One region of the Pseudomonas sp. GW822-FHT02G04 genome, then DNA from elsewhere that is predicted to be linked to it. Evidence: predicted binding sites of a transcription regulator. Region 1 holds the regulator's gene; the other holds the start of a gene.
What was found. The regulator sigma-54, encoded in region 1, starts transcription at its own class of promoters, with help from an activator protein. The targets are predictions, from matches to a motif close to ANTGGCATNNANNTTGCTNT.

Region 1 (3,759 bases):
ACAAGCAAGTGGCGCATGTCGATGAAGCCATGATCGACTACTACGCCACCAACGCCCACAGCGTGCAGTACCTGCCCGATGGCAAACTGCAGTACGAGATGACCTCGGACAAGGTCGAGCACGTGAAAGCGACCGATGTGACGTTGCTGACCAAGCCCGACCTGAACATGTTTCGCGGCACCGAGTTCCCGTGGCACGTGCAGAGTGAGCGTGGCGAGGTCAATTCTGGCGGCACTGAAGTGGAACTGATTGACTCGGTGCGTATCGCACGCACCGACGAGAAAAACCGCAACACCCTGATTACCACCACCCGCATGACAGTGTTCCCCCAGCAGCAATATGCGCAGACCGAGCAACCCGTTAGAATCGACGGCGCTGGCGGTGTATCGACTGGCAAGGGAATGAAAGCGTATTTGAAAGAAAGCAGGATACACCTGCTATCGAACGTAAGAGGACAGTATGAGGCTCGTTAAAACCCTCCCTATTTTGCTCAGTCTGGGCGCTGCACTGGGAAGCGTGAGCGCCTGGGCTCTGCCGAACGATCAGCAGCAGCCTATCCGCATTCAGGCCGACGACGCCCAACTGGACGACAAGAATGGCGTTGCCACCTATAAAGGTGACGTGATCATCACCCAGGGCTCGATGAAGGTCACCGGCAACACCGTGACCATCACTCGCACCCCGACTGGCGACATCGACGTGGTGACCTCGGTGGGCAACCTGGCGTACTTCGAGCAGGTGCAAACTGCTGGCGATACCAAGCCGGTTCAGGGTTGGGGCGTGACCATCCAATATCACGCCGCGCAAAATCGCGTCGTACTGATCGACAAGGCCAAAGTTGTCGACAAGGACAACAACGTCACCCAGGGCGAAAAAATCGTCTATGACACGGTCAAGAAACTCGCCAGCGCCGGTCGCGCCACGGGCAACAAGGTCACTGAATCGCGTCCGCGTATCGACATGGTGATCCAGCCGAAGAAGAAAACCGACGAGAAAACCCAGTAATGGCAACTCTGAAAGCTCAGCATCTGGCCAAGAGCTACAAGAGCCGCCAGGTCGTGCGTGACGTCAGCCTGTCCATCGACAGCGGCCAGATCGTCGGCCTGCTTGGCCCCAACGGCGCCGGCAAAACCACCTGTTTCTACATGATCGTCGGCCTGGTACAGGCCGATCAGGGTCGCGTACTGATCGATGACCTGGACGTCAGCCACCAGCCGATGCACGGTCGCGCAAAGGCAGGTATCGGCTATCTTCCGCAAGAAGCGTCGATCTTCCGCAAACTGTCGGTGACCGACAACATCATGGCCATCCTCGAGACCCGCAAGGAACTCGACAAGGCCGGTCGCCGCAAAGAGCTGGAAAGCCTGCTGCAGGAATTTCACATCCACCACATCCGTGACAGCCTTGGCATGAGCCTGTCCGGTGGCGAACGCCGTCGGGTGGAAATCGCCCGGGCACTGGCCACCAACCCGAAATTCATCCTCCTCGACGAACCCTTCGCCGGCGTGGACCCGATCTCGGTGGGCGACATCAAGCAGATCATCCATCACCTCAAGGCCAAAGGCATTGGCGTGCTGATCACTGACCACAACGTTCGTGAAACCCTGGACATCTGCGAAACCGCCTACATCGTCAACGATGGCCAGCTGATCGCTGAAGGTGACTCCGCCACCATCCTGGCCAACGAACTGGTCAAGGAAGTGTATCTGGGCCATGAGTTCCGCCTGTAAGCGCTGAGGTGCCTGACCAGTCGCCTCGGTGCTCGTCTCAATAAAAAATCAATAGTTTTTTATTGTTACAGCGCTCTAGGCAAACACTTCAGTTTCAGGCATATAATTTGCTTATGTTTGGCGCTTCGGCGCCCTGTAGTGGATGGCGCATGTGCGCCGGCGAATAAGGTGTTAAGCCCCTGCCATGAAACCATCGCTAGTCTTGAGAATGGGCCAGCAGCTGACGATGACACCGCAGCTGCAACAGGCCATCCGCCTGCTCCAATTGTCGACCCTGGACCTGCAACAGGAAATCCAGGAGGCCCTGGAGTCCAATCCGATGCTCGAACGCCAGGAAGAAGGCGACGACTTCGATAACGCCGACCCCTTGGCCGACAAAGCCGAACAGCAACCCAACGCCGACATTCAGGAACCCTCCTACCAGGAAACCGCCCCGACGGTGGATAACCTTGAGGAAGGCGACTGGAACGAGCGCATTCCCAACGAATTGCCTGTCGATACCGCCTGGGAAGACGTCTACCAGACCAGCGCCAGCAGCCTGCCGAGCAACGATGACGACGAGTGGGATTTCACCACCCGTACTTCGGCCGGTGAAAGCCTGCAAAGCCATTTGCTCTGGCAACTGAACCTGGCACCGATGTCCGACACCGATCGCCTGATCGCTGTGACCCTGATCGACTGCATCAACAATCAGGGCTATCTGGACGAAACCCTCGAGGAAATCCTAGAGGCCTTCGACCCGGAACTGGACATCGAACTGGACGAAATCGAAGCCGTCCTGCACCGCATCCAGCAATTCGAGCCCGCCGGTATCGGCGCCCGCAACCTCGGCGAATGCCTGCTGCTGCAACTGCGCCAACTGCCTGCCAAGACCCCTTGGCTGACCGAGGCCAAGCGCCTGGTCACCGATTACATCGACCTGCTCGGCAGCCGCGACTACAGCCAGCTGATGCGCCGCATGAAGCTCAAGGAAGATGAACTGCGCCAGGTGATCGAACTGGTCCAGAGCCTCAACCCGCGCCCGGGTTCGCAAATCGAGTCCACCGAAGCCGAATACGTCGTTCCCGACGTGATCGTGCGCAAGGACAACGAGCGCTGGCTGGTGGAGCTGAACCAGGAGTCGGTGCCACGCCTGCGGGTCAACGCCCAATACGCCGGCTTCGTACGCCGCGCCGATACCAGCGCTGATAACACCTTCATGCGCAATCAGCTGCAGGAGGCTCGCTGGTTCATCAAGAGCCTGCAAAGCCGTAACGAAACCCTGATGAAAGTGGCCACCCAGATCGTTGAGCATCAACGCGGCTTCCTGGAGTACGGCGACGAGGCCATGAAGCCGTTGGTGCTGCATGACATCGCCGAAGCGGTGGGCATGCACGAATCGACGATTTCACGGGTGACCACGCAAAAATTCATGCATACCCCACGGGGCATCTATGAACTGAAATACTTTTTTTCCAGCCACGTCAGCACCTCCGAAGGCGGTGAATGCTCGTCCACGGCGATCCGCGCGATCATCAAAAAACTGGTTGCTGCGGAAAATCAGAAAAAGCCGTTGAGTGACAGCAAGATCGCTGGTTTACTGGAGGCACAAGGCATTCAGGTGGCTCGCCGCACCGTCGCCAAGTACCGCGAATCCCTCGGGATCGCGCCTTCGAGCGAACGCAAGCGGTTGATGTAGAGCCACGCCACAGCGTTCCAGTGGTAGATCATCTGATCTACCGCTTTATGCACTGGCAACGAAGGAGAAGCTGTATGCAAGTCAACATCAGTGGACACCAACTGGAAGTGACCGAACCTCTTCGCACCTACATCGGCGAAAAACTCGAACGATTAGAGAGGCATTTCGACAAAATCACCAACGTGCAGGTCACGATGACGGTCGAGAAGCTCAAGCAGAAAATCGAAGCCACACTGCATATTCCCGGCAATGAAGTGGTCGCTAACGCGGAACATACCGATATGTACGCAGCGATCGACGCACTGACCGACAAGCTGGATAAACAACTCAAAAAGCATAAGGAAAAGACCC
Region 2 (3,759 bases), on a different contig from region 1:
CTCGAACGATTGCAGGAGCGGTACGCCGGCTTTCATCATGGTCGCCATCTGCCGGGTAAACAGGGCAATGTCCAAGGGTTTGATGCGCTTACCGGCACTGAAAATGGACGCGGATTTTTTCCGCACCTTGCCCGGGTTGATGCCCTGCTTGCGCAATTGGGCCTTGATCAGCGCTGGATTTTGTCCGGTCAACTCGCCGGTCATTCTCGCGCCTTTGCGATCCGTGCCTTCCCAGGCATACACGCTGATTTTCGCTGCTTTGACCGCCATATTCAGTCCTTCGTGACCCGGTTGATTTCTTCAAGGCTGGTGATGCCTTGCATGGCCTTGAGCAAGCCCGAGGTGCGCAGGTCGTTGAAGCCGTCCTTGCGCATCTGGAGGTCGATCTCCAGTGAATTGCCTTCGGCCATGATCAGCCGTTGCAGGTCAGGGGTGTTCTTTACCACTTCATAAATCCCCACTCGCCCTTTGTAGCCAGCGTTGCATTGATTGCAACCGACCGGTTCATAGATCGTGAACGAGCCGATGCGTTCCTCGGGGAAGCCTTCCTTGAGCAGCGTCTCGCGGGGAATCTCGATGGGTTTCTTGCAATGGCTGCACAACTTGCGCGCCAGGCGCTGGGCGATGATCAGGCTGACCGAAGTCGCAATGTTGAAGCCCTGAATCCCCATGTTGTGCAGGCGGGTCAGGGTTTGCGCGGCGCTGTTGGTGTGCAGGGTGGAAAGCACCATGTGCCCGGTCTGGGCGGCCTTGATGGCGATTTCGGCGGTTTCGAGGTCGCGGATTTCGCCGACCATGATCACGTCCGGGTCCTGGCGCAGAAACGAGCGCAACGCCTGGGCGAAATCCATTCCCTGCCTGGGATTGACGTTGACCTGGTTGACGCCCTCCATGTTGATTTCCACCGGGTCTTCGGCAGTGGAGATGTTGATGTCGACGGTGTTGAGGATGTTCAGCCCGGTATAGAGCGACACGGTCTTGCCTGATCCAGTTGGCCCGGTCACCAGGATCATCCCCTGTGGTTGCTTGAGGGCGGCCATGTACAGGTCTTTCTGCTCCGGCTCGTAGCCGAGGGCATCGATGCCCATTTGCGCACTGGACGGATCGAGGATCCGGATCACCACTTTTTCGCCCCACAGGGTCGGCAGGGTGTTGACCCGGAAGTCGATGGACTTGCTCTTGGACAGGCGCATCTTGATCCGCCCGTCCTGGGGTTTGCGCCGCTCGGAGATGTCGAGACTGGCCATGACTTTGAGTCGGGAAGCAATGCGGTTGGCCAGTTGCGTCGGTGGCTTGGCGACTTCATGCAGGATGCCATCGGTGCGCATCCGCACGCGGTAGATTTTTTCGTAGGGTTCGAAATGCAGGTCGGAAGAACCGCTCTTGATTGCATCGAGCAACATCTTGTGGACGAAGCGCACCACGGGCGCGTCATCGGTATCCTGTCCGGCGATGGCGTCCTGTTTCTGGTCATCGACCGACTCGATGTCCAGACCGTCGAGGTCGACATCGGCCATCTCTTCCAGGCCGGTGGCGTGGCTGTCGAAGAATTTTTCGATGGCGTCGCTGAGCTTGTCTTCTTCGACCAGGATGGCTTCGGTGTTCAGCCCGGTACTGAACTGGATGTCGTTGATGACCTGTTGATTGCTCGGATCGGAAACCCCCACGAACAGTTTGTTGCCGCGTCGCCAGAGGGGCAGGGCGTGGTGCTGGCGGATCAGTTTCTCGCTGACCAGCCCCTTGGGTTGGGTGTCTTTGTCCAGGCAGTTGAGGTCCAGCAGGGCCATGCCGAAATGCTCCGAAGCCACCTCGGCGACCTGCCAGCTTTTCAGCAGTTTGTTCTGCACCAGATAGCTGACCAGCGAGATTCGATCGCGTTGGGCTTGCTGATACGCCTGTTGCGCACTTTGGTCAGTGATCAGCTCGGCCAATACCAATTGCTTGGCCAGACCGCTAAGGGCAATGTCATTCATTGGGATTCCGGACGCAGGCGGTTAATGACTTATAGCCTAGTCAAGCAGTGGAACCAAACCAGCCGAGGTGAGGTGACAAAAAGTGTCAGAAAGTGCGGATCCTGGGAGTAGGAAAGATCTTTGTCGTGATCTCGAGTCCCGTCTGCAGGGGCATGTACGACTTGGCATGACCTGTGCTGTACCCTGTTCAGATCATGAGATTTCGACTCATGCATGGAGCCTGTCTATGAAAAATCAAAATGGTTTTACCTTGATCGAACTGTTGATCGTGGTGGCGATCATCGGGATTCTGGCGACGTTTGCATTGCCGCAGTATTCGAAGTACCAATCACGGGCGAAGGTCACCGCTGCGCTTGCAGAAATCTCGGCACTGAAGGTGCCTTTCGAAGACATTATGAATCAGGGCACAGATCCTACCCTCGCTTTGATCGGCGGTACGGCGACTACAGGTAATTGCACGATTACGGCATCGGGTACCACCGCTACCGGTGTGGGCAGTATTGCCTGCACGATCCTCAATGCTCCAGGGCCTGTGCTCAGCAAAACCATTACGCTTTCGCGTACCCTCGCCGGTGGCTGGACATGCGCCACTACGGCTCTACAAGAGTACGCACCTAAAGGCTGCACCGGTACCTGATCCATATCACCCGGCATAAACAATGCCCCGCTTCTCACGACGCGGGGCATTTTTTTTGGCCATTTGGGGGCGATTCGGATGATCACGAAAACCCCGACAATTCATGGCCTTAGGCCTGCGTTAAAACCCGCAAGTTGCATGTCGATAATTTCGCACTCTTGCATTTTGCATGATTTCGAAAATTGTCATTTTTATTAAATTGTTGATTTATAAGTGTTTATTTTTAATCGATCAGTTGGCATAGCGTTCGCACTCTCTCAGGTAACCCTGCTGACAAGACGACACGCAGCAGACTTTCCAGAAGAACAGGAGTTACTCGTATGAAGAAGTTCGCGATCGCTGCCGCTACTGCTACCGCGCTGACCCTGACCATGGTCAACGCTGCATTTGCACAGACCACCCAAACCACCCAGGCTCCCATGACGCTGGCCGCCGGTGAAGTGACCAAAGCCAAAGAGGCTACTTCCGATACCTGGATCACGACCAAAGTCAAAGCAGACCTGGTGACCGAAAAAGGCATCCCAGGCACCGACATCAAAGTCGAAACCAACAAAGGTGTCGTGTCGCTGTCGTCCACTGTTGCGGTGACTGAAGCTCAGAAAACCACCGCCGTGGCCATCGCCAAGAAAATCAAAGGCGTCAAAGCGGTGTCCGCTGACGGCCTGAAAGCCGAGTAAGGCAAGGCTTCTCGCCTGGACCGGGAGAAGATGCGGCAGGCGGGCCAAGTCATACGTCTGTCGCGTTTTGAGAGTTCATGCGAAAGGCCACAAGGACGTGGCCGTTACAGGCCCCGACATTCGTGTCGGGGCCTGTTCTATTGGGAGCAACGCAAAAAACTGTGGGAGCAAGCCTTTGTGGCGAGGGGGCTTGCCCCCGTTCGATTGCGAAGCAATCGTAAACCGGTTACCGCTTTCCCATTCAAGATCGCAGTGACGGGTTTCAGGGGCGCTCCGCACCCCAACGGGGGCAAGCCCCCTCGCCACACATTGGTTTGTGGTGGGTTCAGTTACCGCGTTTGCTGGTGATTTGAACCAACCGGTTTCCTTCGAAGCGCAGGTACTGGTACATCCCGCTGTTGGGCCCGTAGGTCCATTCCTCGACCTGAAACTCTTCCCGGCGATTGGCGCTGCGCTTGTAGCCGAGCAGGTC

Region 2: the regulator sigma-54 is predicted to act here: its motif matches at 2,134-2,153, upstream of AC1RO5_RS10280 (pilin).

Annotation. Positions count from the first base shown of each region.
Region 1 covers NZ_JBXANU010000037.1:22,672-26,430, forward strand. Annotated here, with positions in the region: gene lptC (LPS export ABC transporter periplasmic protein LptC) at 1-473, shown strand, start outside; gene lptA (lipopolysaccharide transport periplasmic protein LptA) at 460-1,005, shown strand; gene lptB (LPS export ABC transporter ATP-binding protein) at 1,005-1,730, shown strand; gene AC1RO5_RS28810 (RNA polymerase factor sigma-54) at 1,915-3,408, shown strand; gene hpf (ribosome hibernation-promoting factor, HPF/YfiA family) at 3,483-3,759, shown strand, end outside.
Region 2 covers NZ_JBXANU010000006.1:38,662-42,420, reverse strand. Annotated here, with positions in the region: gene AC1RO5_RS10290 (type II secretion system F family protein) at 1-270, opposite strand, end outside; gene pilB (type IV-A pilus assembly ATPase PilB) at 273-1,973, opposite strand; gene AC1RO5_RS10280 (pilin) at 2,200-2,610, shown strand; gene AC1RO5_RS10275 (BON domain-containing protein) at 2,931-3,287, shown strand; gene AC1RO5_RS10270 (DUF2845 domain-containing protein) at 3,613-3,759, opposite strand, start outside.